DNA from 3 places in the Micromonospora sp. NPDC005171 genome. Region 1 is predicted to be linked to each of the others. Evidence: riboswitches for the same ligand, from Rfam matches in the RefSeq annotation. Region 1 holds a riboswitch; each other region holds the start of a gene.

The links. A riboswitch is a leader RNA that binds a small molecule or an ion and turns the genes downstream of it on or off. The one in region 1 is predicted to bind cobalamin.
Region 2: linked by a shared signal. The riboswitch ahead of bluB (5,6-dimethylbenzimidazole synthase) and the one ahead of ABZU74_RS24250 (ribonucleoside-diphosphate reductase subunit alpha) in region 1 are both predicted to bind cobalamin.
Region 3: linked by a shared signal. The riboswitch ahead of cobN (cobaltochelatase subunit CobN) and the one ahead of ABZU74_RS24250 (ribonucleoside-diphosphate reductase subunit alpha) in region 1 are both predicted to bind cobalamin.

Annotation. Positions count from the first base shown of each region.
Region 1 is NZ_JBEXIM010000025.1:19,212-23,311, forward strand. Features, by position in the region: gene ABZU74_RS24240 (FadR/GntR family transcriptional regulator) at 1-381, opposite strand, end outside; gene ABZU74_RS24245 (enolase C-terminal domain-like protein) at 389-1,786, opposite strand; cobalamin riboswitch at 2,220-2,437, shown strand; gene ABZU74_RS24250 (ribonucleoside-diphosphate reductase subunit alpha) at 2,629-4,100, shown strand, end outside.
Region 2 is NZ_JBEXIM010000022.1:72,815-76,914, reverse strand. Features, by position in the region: gene ABZU74_RS23155 (sigma-70 family RNA polymerase sigma factor) at 1-54, shown strand, start outside; gene ABZU74_RS23150 (hypothetical protein) at 51-1,196, shown strand; partial or broken gene ABZU74_RS23145 (helix-turn-helix domain-containing protein) at 1,236-1,520, shown strand; gene bluB (5,6-dimethylbenzimidazole synthase) at 1,655-2,284, opposite strand; cobalamin riboswitch at 2,314-2,514, opposite strand; gene metH (methionine synthase) at 3,014-4,100, shown strand, end outside.
Region 3 is NZ_JBEXIM010000045.1:25,023-29,122, forward strand. Features, by position in the region: gene ABZU74_RS30155 (MFS transporter) at 1-411, opposite strand, end outside; gene ABZU74_RS30160 (helix-turn-helix domain-containing protein) at 506-1,465, shown strand; cobalamin riboswitch at 2,096-2,225, shown strand; gene cobN (cobaltochelatase subunit CobN) at 2,559-4,100, shown strand, end outside.

The DNA.
Region 1 (4,100 bases):
CGCCTCCTCGAGCAGGTCTCCCGCCTGGGCCAGCGCCTCGTCGGTGATCCTGGTCGCCGCCAGCCGGGCGGCCTCGCACTCCAGCAGTCGCCGGACGGTGTGGATGTGCCGCGGGTCGCCCTGACCCTGGAAGTCCACAACGAAACCCATCGGGGCCAGCAGTTGTGGGGCGTCGAGGTTGGTGACGTAGGTGCCGTCGCCCTGGCGGATGTTGACGATGCCGAGGATCGACAGCGCCGACATCCCCTCGCGCAGCGAGCCCCGCGAGACGCCGAGCGACTCGGCGAGGTCCTTCTCGATGGGCAACCGGTCCCCGGGCCTGAACTGCCCTTCGAGGATCATCCGCTTGATGCCGTTGACCACTTCGTCAGTGCGAGACATGACTCCCCTAGCGGCCGGCGGGGGTGGCCTTCCCACCCGCGATCACGTACGCCGCCTCCGGAGATGACACGGTAGTCGGGTCTGTCGCCGCCCAGTAGTGGCCGTCGGGAAACCTGTAGAGCGCGACCGACTCGGTACGCATCCGGGTGGAGTAGCCGGGCTGGCTGGGCAGGACGTATCCGCTGCCGGAACCGGTGTCCCGGATGATGCACGGGTCGGTGAAGTGCTCGTGCAGGTGGTCGACGAACTCGGTGACCCGGTCGGTGAGATCCCCCGAGATCGCGACGTAGTCGAGCACCGACACGTGTTGGACCATCTCGCAGAGCCCCACACCGCCGGCGTGTGGGCACACCGGGACGTCGAACTTCGCGGCGAGCAGCAGCACGGCGACGATCTCGTTGATGCTGGCCAACCTGCCGGTGTCCAGCTGGCAGAAGTCGATGGCCTCGGCTTGGAACAGCTGCTTGAACATCACCCGGTTGTGGCAGTGCTCGCCGGTGGCGACGCCGATCGGAGCGACGGCACGGCGGACGGCCGCGTGGCCCAGGATGTCGTCGGGGCTGGTCGGCTCCTCGATCCACAGGGGCTTGAACTGGGCGAGGGCGGTGACCCACTCGATGGCCTGGTCGACGTCCCACACCTGGTTGGCGTCGATCATCAGGTTGCGATCCGGCCCGAGGATCTCCCGCGCGATCGCGCACCGGCGGATGTCGTCGTCGAGGTTGGCGCCCACCTTGAGCTTGACGTACCCGTAGCCGGTGTCCACCGCCTCCTGGCACAGCCGGCGCAGCTTGTCGTCGCCGTAGCCGAGCCAACCCGCCGAGGTGGTGTAGGCGGGGTAGCCGGTCCGGTCGAGCTCGGCGAGGCGGGCGGCCTTCGTGCCCTCCTTGGCCCGCAGGATGGCCAGCGCCTCGTCGCGGGTCAGCGCGTCGGACAGGTAGCGCAGGTCCGCGATGTCGACGAGTTGCTCGGGGGACATGTCGACGAGCAGCCTCCACAGCGGCTTGTCGGCGAGCCGGGCGACCAGGTCCCACGACGCGTTCAACACGGCGGCGAGGGACAGGTGGACGACGCCCTTCTCCGGGCCGAGCCACCGCAGCTGCGAGTCGGAGGTGAGGAGGCGGTAGACCGCGCCCATGTCCGCTGCCATCGTCGCCACGTCCAGGCCCACGAGACGCTGCGCCTGGTGGACCGCCGCCGCCGCGACGATGTCGTTGCCGCGACCGATGGTGAAGGTCAGACCGTGCCCCGCGAGCGGCGCACCCACGCCGTCGACGCCGTCGGTGTGCAGGACGACGTAGGCCGCCGAATAGTCGCCGTCCTTGTTCATGGCGTCTGAGCCGTCAGCGGTCAGGGAGGTGGGGAAGCGGACGTCTTCGACGGTGACGGCAGTGATCTGCGGCATGCGCTCCTCGCCCGGCTAGGCTAAAGATCAGATGATCACTGGGAGTATACGGAGGACTTCTCCGGCGCGTCAACGATGTCGATCACCGCAGACCCGCAGACATATGATGTTTGGTTGGTCGGAACGATCCGCCTTGCTGCCCGCCGTGCCGGTGGGTGGCTGAGAGTGGTGAGGGGAACGGGCCCCGGAGATTGGATGTTCACCCTCCCTTCAAGGCATTGACGGCGGCACATGGGCGTGGCGCACGGCACCCGATGCCCCGATACATCAAATCTTTGTCGATTGTCGACACCCGCATCGAAGGGCAGCGGCTCCGCTGCCTGCCGCCGGTCGGCGTGGCGCGGTCGGCCAGGTTGGTGACGGTGCTCACCGGGCGGCCGCCGACACGCCCGAGACCGACATGTGGGGTGTGACAACGGCTGCGTCCCTATATATGGTGTCGAACGCAGCTGGTTCGCCGCTCATCCGGGGCGGTCGAGGCAACAGGGAACCCGGTGGAAATCCGGGACTGTCCCGCAGCGGTGAGTGGGAACGACCGCCGTCATCAGCACTGGGCCACCACATCGGCCTGGGAAGCGACGGCCAGTAGGAGACCGGCGAATCCGGTCGTGCCCGCGAGTCCGAAGACCTGCCAGCGCGCCGCGTACCCGCACCGGGTGGGCGGCGGTCCGAGGCCGCGTGGGACGGCCGACGCCACCTGACCCACGCCGGGCTGGCGTGGCGTCCGTCGGTGTCTGTCTCCCCGCGTCCGGGGCCACCAGGTCTTCAACTCCGAGGAGCGAGTGGTGACAGTCACCGAGGTAGTTCCGGCCAGCGGCGACGCGACAGTGCGGCGCACGCCGATGCAGGTCCGCAAACGCGACGGCGGCACCGAACCCGTCGACGTGAACAAGATCGTCCGGGCGGTCGAGCGGTGGGCCGACGACCTGACCGACGTCGACCCGATGCGGGTGGCCACCCGCACCATCAGCGGCCTCTACGACGGCGCGACCACTGCCGAACTGGACCGGCTGTCCATCCAGACCGCCGCCGAGATGATCGGTGAGGAGCCGCAGTACTCGCGTCTCGCCGCGCGGCTGCTGGCCGGCTACGTCGACAAGGAGGTGCGTCGACAGGGCATCACCTCGTTCAGCGCGGCGATCCGGGTCGGCCACGCCGAGGGCCTGATCGGTGACGACACCGCCGCGTTCGTCGCCGCACACGCCGCGACCCTCGACCACGCCATCGACCCGAACGGCGACCGCCGGTTCGAGTACTTCGGCCTGCGCACCGTCTACGACCGCTACCTGCTGCGCCATCCCACCAGCCGACTGGTGGTGGAGACCCCGCAGTACTGGCTGCTGCGGGTGGCCTGCGGCCTGTCCCGCACGGCGGACGAGGCGGTCGACTTCTACCGGCTGATGTCCAGCCTGGCCTACCTGCCCAGCTCACCGACCTTGTTCAACTCTGGGACCCGGCACACCCAGATGTCCTCCTGCTATCTGGTCGACTCGCCGCGCGACGAGCTGGACTCGATCTACCAGCGGTACGCCCAGGTCGCCAACCTGTCCAAGTTCGCCGGTGGTATCGGCATCGCGTACTCCCGGGTCCGCTCCCGCGGCGCGCTGATCCGGGGCACGAACGGGCAGTCCAACGGGATCGTGCCGTGGCTGCGCACTCTCGACGCGAGCGTCGCCGCCGTCAACCAGGGTGGCCGGCGCAAGGGCGCGGCCTGCGTCTACCTGGAGCCGTGGCACCCGGACATCGAGGAGTTCCTGCAACTGCGGGACAACACCGGCGAGGACGCGCGGCGCACCCACAACCTCAACCTGGCCAACTGGATCCCGGACGAGTTCATGCGCCGGGTCGAGGCCGACGAGCCGTGGTCGCTGTTCGACCCGCACGAGGTGCCCGAGCTGCCCGACCTGTGGGGGGAGCGGTTCGACACCGCGTACCGGCAGGCCGAGGCGCAGGGCCGCTACGTGCGGCAGGTCCCGGCACGGGAGCTGTACGGGAAGATGATGCGGACCCTCGCCCAGACCGGCAACGGCTGGATGACCTTCAAGGACGCCGCGAACCGGCTCTGCAACCAGACTGCCGAGCCGGGCAACGTGGTGCACCTGTCCAACCTGTGCACGGAGATCATCGAGGTGTCCAGCGACACCGAGACCGCCGTGTGCAACCTCGGCTCGGTGAATCTCGCCGCACACCTCAGCGACGGCGGCATCGACTGGGAGCGGCTGCGCGCCACGGTGCGGACCGCGGTGACCTTCCTCGACCGGGTGATCGACATCAACTACTACCCGACCGCGCAGGCGGCGGCGAGCAACCCCCG
Region 2 (4,100 bases), on a different contig from region 1:
GGGGTGTCCGCGCTTCTGAAGGACCGCAACAGCGCGAAGGAGAGACACCGATGACCGACGAGCTCGATCTGGTCGGTGCGTTGGGCAGCGCAGAACCACTACGCCCGGAGGCGTATCAGCGGGCGCGGGCGGTGCTGCGGGCGGCTATGACCGACCCCGGAACCGTGCGGCTGCTGGGCGCGATATCAGCGGAGGACACGACTATGGAGGCGACTTCAACCATGGAAACGACGACAACCACGCGGGACCGCGAATCCAGCCCGGCGATTCAGCGCCGCCGCCGGATCGGTATCGCCGGCCGATGGGGTATCGGCGCCGGGGTGGCGGTTACCGCAGCGGCGGCAGTCGTCGCTGTGGTGCTGAACTCGTCGGCAACCGGGGTCACGGACGCCGGCAAGGATTCGTCGGCCGCCACCTCGGGCTCGACCACCGTCGACGGGTCCGCCGAGCGCGCGCCGCTGATGACCCTGGCCGGGTCCATCAAGACGGTCACCCCGTCGGCGGGCGACGCGTGGCTGGTGAAGGCGACGCAGGTCCACGGCACCAAGACCATGCAGGTCGTCTACACGCTGTACACCGACGGTCACGCGATCTATACGGGCAACAGCGTGAAGGACATCAAGCGTGCGATCACGCGTCATCAGGACCAGATGACGGACGGCGGCTACGCTCCGCTCCTCAAGGCAGCCGTCGCCGCGGCGGAGAGCAGCCCGGCCGACGGCCGGACCCAGATGCTCAAGGCAGCCAAGGATCCGCTGGTGGGCCTCGACCCCGCAGCGCAGAAGGCGGTGTGGGACAAGCAGCAGGCGGACGCCCAGGTGATCATCAAGCAGAAGGGCGGCAACGCCGAGCCAAAGCCGTACAGCCCCCAGGCCGTTCAGCGGCACTTCGACAACGCCCTGTGGACGTACAGCACCCAAGCGCTGTCCGCTGGCGACGGCAACACGCAGGTCCGGGCCGGTGTGCTGCGTCTGCTGTCCACCATCTCCGCGGTCAGCGTCAAGAACTCGACCACCCACGGCAAGGCCACGCTGACGATCACCGCCGGCCCCGAGGTGTTCGGCGGCCAGGGCAGCGAGGTGCTGACCATCGACGCCAAGACCGGCATGCTGGTCAAGAACGTCTCCACCGTGCCGGGCCTGCCCCAGGCCTCCACGAACTACGAATCCTCCCGCGTGGCGAAGGCCGACCTGTAGGCAGGGAACTCTCACGCACCAGCATTCCGGCAGACGGGCGTGACGCGCCCGGCGTTCGGTAACGGTACGGGCCGCCTCGAGGCGGCCCGTACCGTCCTTCTGTTGTTCGCACGGCACAGTCATGCTGCTCCCTTACGCGCACGTCTGCGCGTGGCGCGTCTGGTCTTGGACGAGGGCTGGCCCGTCGCTCAGGCGGCACGGTGTTATGACGGCTCCGGGCGGACCGCGAAACGCTGGACAGATCGCTACCGCGAGCAGGGCGCTGACGGTATGCGGGACCGGATCGTCACGCCCGCACCACAGCCCGACGCGGACACCGCAGCCCCTGGTCGGCAAGGTCGTGCACTTGCGCGTCAAGCAGCGCCTCGGCCCCGTCCAGATCGGCAGGCGCCTCGACATGCAGGCCTCGAAAATGCACGCGGGGTGGCTGGCGCGGGAGCGCCGTCAGAACCACTCGGTCACTCCGTCGTCCAACGATCGTGGTGGATCACCGATGACGCCGGGCGTCGCTGGCGCCAGCCGTGCCGCTCCAGGTCCGGCGTCTGCTCCAGATGGGTGACCGGGCCGAGGCAGAGCCACGCCACCGGGCGGACGGTGGCCGGGATGCCGAGCAGGTCGCGTAGGAACGGCTCCCGGTAGAACGAGACCCAGCCGACCCCGAGTTGCTCGGCGGTTGCGGCCAGCCACAGGTTCTGGATCGCCAGACAGACCGAGTAGAGGCCGGCGTCGGCGATCGCGTGACGGCCGAGCACGGCCGGTCCGCCCCGCTCGGGGTCGTACGTGACTACGACTGACATCGTCGACTCACGTACGCCATCGATTTTGATCCGGTTGAAGCGTTCCGCCGCCGCACTCTCGAGAGTGGCCGCGAAGGTGTCCCGTTCCCGCTGCACGTGCCGGTGGAACTCCTGCCGCAGCTCGGGATCGCGGACCAGGATGAAGTCCCAGGGCTGGGAGAGGCCGACGCTCGGCGCGGCGTGCGCCGCCGTGAGGACCCGGTTCAACGTCTCGTCGGGGATCGGCGCCCCGGTGAACTGGGCACGTACGTCCCGGCGGCGGTGGATGGTCTCGTAGAGTCCGGTGTTCAAGGCAGGCTCCCGCTGCGCTCGTGCCCCTGACGGGGTCGATGACGCGAGGCCGGTCTTCGGACTCCCGGATCTACGCTGGTCACCCGCCTTCCCAACCCCGCAGGGTCAGTGGCTGCGTCTGGTACGCGTGGGCGGCAGCTCCCCGGTCACCGCGGCGGGCCCGTGCCGGACTCACACCGGCTTCCCGATTCTCCCCACTCGCGCAGGGCACCTCGCAACGTTTGTGCCACCGCAGACCTTAACGGTCCCGACGAACATGGGACGAACCTCGCCATGAATATTCGGCATACCGCTACGCCGTTGCCGGTCGGAGTGAACTTTGCCTGCGCGTCCTCCGTCCAGTCGGATGCTTCGGCTCGGCGACTGCGGAGGACGCGCCACCGTCATACCGACTTCTCCAACCCCGCAGCTCAGAAGTGATCCGCGCCGGCGGGACGGCGCCGAGTTCGGACCTCCTACTGAGCGGATAACGCCGCGTCGTCGTTTCGTACGGCGATGTGGCCCCGCCGCTACATCGCCCGTGAAGGGCGGTGCTCGTCACGATCGGGCTTGCCGCGTGATCGCAGCAGCCAGACGCCGACGCCGCACGGGGGCGTCCAGGCAAACGGATCGGGTAGCATCTGCCTGTCGGTCGAGAGGCGCTGCGACGGGCGGAGCCCGCCACGCTCGGCCCTCATTTCTTCAACAAGGGCGCCTCCGAGCTTCGGAGGTGGCCGCTTGAGCGCGTCATTGAGCCAGAGAGACAATGCATCGTCGCTGCGGCAGCTGATGTCCCAGCGTGTTCTGGTGTTGGACGGCGCCTGGGGAACGATGTTGCAGGGCGCGCAGCTCACCGCCGCAGACTATCGAGGCGACCTGATCGTCGACCATCCGCAGGACGTCAGCGGTGATCCCGACCTGCTCAACCTCACCCGGCCAGACGTCATTCTGGACGTACACCGGCGGTATCTGGCCGCCGGCGCCGACATCACCACCACCAATACTTTCACGGCGACGAGCATCGGCCAGGCCGACTACGGGCTCCAGTCACTGGTTCGTGAGATGAACGTTCAGGGTGCGCGGCTGGCCCGGCAGGCGGCGGACGAGTTCGGTGGCCGGTTCGTGGCCGGCTCGGTCGGGCCGCTGAACGTGACGCTGTCGCTGTCGCCGCGGGTCGACGACCCGGCGTATCGCGCCGTCGACTTCGACGGAGTGCGCGCGGCGTACGCGGAGCAGATCTCGGCCCTGGCCGAGGGCGGTGTCGACCTGCTTTTGATCGAGACGATCTTCGACACGTTGAACGCGAAGGCCGCAATCGCCGCGGCCCGTGAGGTCGCGCCGCAGCTGCCGTTGTGGATCTCCGTGACCATTGTCGACCTCAGCGGCCGGACCCTGTCGGGGCAGACCGTGGAGGCTTTCTGGCGCTCGATAGAGCGGGCCGATCCGCTGGTCGTCGGCGTGAACTGCTCGCTGGGCGCGGCCGAGATGCGCCCGCATGTCGAGGAGCTTTCCAAGATCGCCGGAACCTACGTGGCGTGTCACCCCAACGCCGGTCTGCCGAACGCTTTCGGCGGCTACGACCAGACGCCGGAGGAGACCGCCGGCCTGCTCGGCGAGTTTGCCGCGTCCGGCTTGCTCAACATCGCCGGCGGCTGCTGCGGCACCTCACCGGACCACATCGCCCGGATCGTCGCCGCCGTGGCCGGCACACCGCCACGGACGGTTGCCGCCCTGCCGGAAACCACCCGGTTCAGTGGGTTGGAGCCGTTCGCGATCGGACCCGACACCGGATTCGTGATGATCGGTGAGCGCACCAATGTCACCGGCTCGGCCAAGT
Region 3 (4,100 bases), on a different contig from region 1:
CTTCGCGAACGCGGATTCCATGCGGTTGCGGGGTACGACCATCGGCACGACCGCCATCCGGGTGGTGTCGGCGAATACCTCGGCGGTGCCGAGAAGCAGCGCCCCCGCGTACAGGCCGGCCAGCGGAAGGCTGCCCAGGACGAGGGCACCCATGAGCACGGCCAGGACCAGGGCGCGCGCGGCGGCCATCGTCATGATCAGGTGCCGGCGATCCACCCGGTCGGCGAGGGCGCCGGCGGGCAGTGAGAAGAGCAACCAGGGCAGGGTGTTGGCCAGGGTGGCGGCGGCGACCAGCGCAACGGAGTCCGTCAGCGAGACGGCCATTAGCGGCAGTGTCAGCTTGACGACGCCGTCAGCCAGGTTGGTGACGGCGGCACCGCCCCACAGAGCGTTGAAGTTCCGCGTGCTCACGGTCGTCGGGTGGCCTGGGAGGGTGTCGCTGTGCATGGCCGGGAGCTTGGGACATCCCGCGGCGCCTCCCTAGAGTTTCGACCGGAGGCGAAACGTGGCGGTGTTCCTGGTCGACGCCGAAGTGATGGCGCAGGCGCGTTTCGGCACCTCGCAGCTCACCGAGACGTTGGGGGCGCTGAATATCCTGCGCCGAGGTCAGCCGCTGCCGTGGCATCGGGTCTGGCGGGACCAGCATGTCGACGCCTTCCAGGGCCATCTCGACGATGATCCGGTGACCAGGGCCCTTCTGGCGCACGCGATATCGTCCTCCTGGATGGCCGACTTCCTGACGGTGCCGCCCGCCCGTCCGGACATGACGCTGGACGACGAGCTCGTGGAGCTGGAGTCGCTGTCGGACGACCGGATCCGCGCCGATCTGGCCCACGTACGTTCCCCGTTGGCCCCGGAATTGCGCGGGTCCGGGTTGGCGAGCCGGACAGCCGCTCTTCTGCGCTGGGTCTGGCGCCACACCGTCGAGGCGGACTGGCCGCGCCGGCAGTCGGTGCTGCGTGCCGACGTGGTGTCCCGGATCTCCCGCCTGGGCAGGGACGGATGGTCCGGGGTCATCAACGACATGCGGCCCGGCACGCGCTGGCTGGGCAACGGCCGGCTGCAGGTCGAGGAGCGGCCTTACCCACCGTCCGACGTGCGCGGCGGGACGCTGACGTTCTTCGCGGCCCACTGCCGGGGAGGCTGGATCTCCTGGAGATTGCCCGACCGCTTCGGAATCGTCTATCCAGTGACGGGAATCTTCGCCGAGGAGGCTCTCACCACACCGGATTCTCTGCGCCGCCTGCTGGGAAACTCGCGGAGCACGATTCTGGTGCAGGCGGCTGAGCCGGTCAGCACCACGGCAGTGGTCGCCGCGACCGGGCTGCCGCTCGGCACGGTCGGTGGTCATCTGCGCGTGCTGACCGAGGCCGGTCTGCTTCAGAAGCGCCGGTCGGGCCGGGAGGTCCTCTACTGGTGGACGGAGACCGCCCGAACGCTCGTGGCCGGGGCCTCATCGTTCTGACGGGGCACGGCGTGTCGGCGCGAGGTGCCCGCCTCCGTGTGCCCGGCGGGGCGGTGCCGCCGGGGTCAGGTCGAGGTCGAGGCCGTCCTCCGGCCGGCGCAGATGTGCCAGCGGCGGCCAGCGCGGCCTGGGTGTCGCCGGCGGGCGCGGGGCTCTGCCCGGCGTCGATCATCACACTGCCGCGTTCGTCGACGACGACGGCGACGCCGGCGTGGACCGCCTCCGGGTCCGGATCGCCCGGACAGAGCCAGACCCGACCGGCGAGGTGGTGGAACTGCGGGGCGACCAAGGAGATCGACCTCCGAGATTGATCACGGACACTGGTGTGGCGATCGCCGACCCTCGGTGAGGGTGTCGGCCGGCATCGCGCTGCCGGATGATCGGCGCAGGTCAGAGTTCGTTCGGCCGTCCTTTGCTCTGCTTACCTATAGGCACCAGTGACGCTCCGTGTCCGGTGCGCATAGGTAAGCAGAGCAAAGGACGTCGGGCATTGATCTGGGGCATTGCGGCGTGCGGATTCACGCTCGCGCCAATCGCCGAATCTCGATGAGTTCCACCCGCCTGGTAGGGCCTGACCGGCGTTGACCGGCGGCGCGGCGGTGTGGCAGCATTCGCGGCCTGACGGCAGTGAAGGAAGTCGGTGCGAATCCGACGCGGTCCCGCCACTGTCACCGGGGAGCGATCCCCCCTCGTGAGTCACGGCCGTGTGTCTGCGGTTGGAAGGCCGGGGGAGAGCGTCGATCCGGAAGCCAGGATACTTCGGCCGTCGGGACGTACCCCAGGGCGTGGACACCCGAGGAGGACCCGATGACGCACGGCGTCTCATTCATCGACGAGCATCGTCATAACCTGTGCACAGGGCGCCGCAGCGCGCCCGGAACCGGGCGCGCCCGCACGCCAAGGGCCGGCCGTCGCGGCGTGCGCCAGGCCGCCGGCTTCCGGTACCGCTGAGCCGAGCGCCCGCCGCTGACCGGCCCCGACGCCCGCGTCGGCGCGTCGTTCGCCCGGGCCGTCGTACCGGCTGACGCCGTACCCGTCCGCATCGTCCCGGTCGCCCCCTCGGGGCCCAGGGCGTCACTTTCCGGAGCCAACCGTGCGCATCCTGCTGCTGTCCACCGCCGACACCGACCTGCTGGCCGCCCGCGCCAGCAACGCCGACTACCGGTTGGCGAACCCCGCGCGGGTCACCGTCGAGGAGGTGCCCGCCCTGCTCGACGGGGTCGCCCTCGTCGTCGTACGCCTGCTCGGCGGTCGGCAGGCGTGGCCGGACGGCCTCGCCGCGGTGCTCGCCACCGGAGTGCCGACGGTCGTGCTCGGCGGTGAGGCGCTACCCGACGCGGAGCTGATGGCCATCTCCACGGTGCCGTCCGGGGTCGTCACCCAGGCGCTGGCCTACCTGGTGGAGGGCGGGCCGGACAACCTGGGGCAGTTGGCCCGGTTCCTGTCCGACACGGTGCTGCTCACCGGCGAGGGCTTCGCCCCGCCCGCCCCCACCCCGGCGTACGGGGTGCACGGCGAACACCCCGCCGACCCGGACCGGCCCACGGTGGGAATCGTCTTCTACCGGGCGCACGCCCTCGCCGGCAACACCGGATTCGTCGACGTGCTGGCCGAGGCGGTGCGAACGGCCGGCGGCAACCCGCTGCCGATCTTCTGCGGCTCGCTGCGCGGGCTGACCGCGGGCGCCGGCCCACTCGGACTCTTCGCCCGCTGTGACGCGCTGCTGGTCACGGTGCTCGCGGCCGGCGGCGCGGTCGCCGCGGACGCCTCCGGTGGCGGCGACGAGGACGCCTGGGACGTCGGCGCCCTGGCCGCCCTGGACGTGCCGGTCATCCAGGCGCTCTGCCTCACCAGCACCCGCGCGCAGTGGGCCGACAGCGACGCCGGACTGTCCCCGTTGGACGCCGCCATGCAGGTGGCCATCCCCGAGTTCGACGGCCGGATCGTCACAGTGCCGTTCTCGTTCAAGCAGATCGACGCCGACGGACTCTCGGTCTACGCCGCCGACCCCGAACGGGCCGCCCGCGTCGCCGGGATCGCGGTCCGCCACGCCCGGCTGCGGTACGTGCCGCACGCCGACAAGCGGGTCGCCGTGGTGCTCAGCTCGTACCCCACCAAGCACTCCCGGGTCGGTAACGCCGTCGGGTTGGACACCCCGGCCTCGGCGGTCAGACTGTTCGCCGCGCTCGTCGAGGCCGGCTACGACCTCGGTGACGCGCCGCCGCCCGACGACGGCGACGCGCTGATCCACGCGCTGATCGCCGCCGGTGGCCACGACGTGGAGTGGCTCACCCCGGAGCAGTTGGCCGCCGCCGAGGCCCGGATACCGGGGTCGACGTACCGGCGCTGGTTCGACCAGGTCCCGGTCGAGCTGCGCGAGCGGATGCGGGAGCACTGGGGTGAGCCGCCCGGCGAGCTGTACACCGAGGGCGGCGACATCGTCCTCGCCGGGCTGCGCTTCGGCAACGTGGTGCTGCTGATCCAGCCGCCCCGCGGCTTCGGGGAGAACCCGATCGCCATCTACCACGACCCGGACCTGCCGCCGAGTCACCACTACCTGGCCGCGTACCGCTGGTTGACCGCCGCCGTCGCGGACGGCGGCTTCGGCGCGGACGCCGTGGTGCACCTGGGCAAA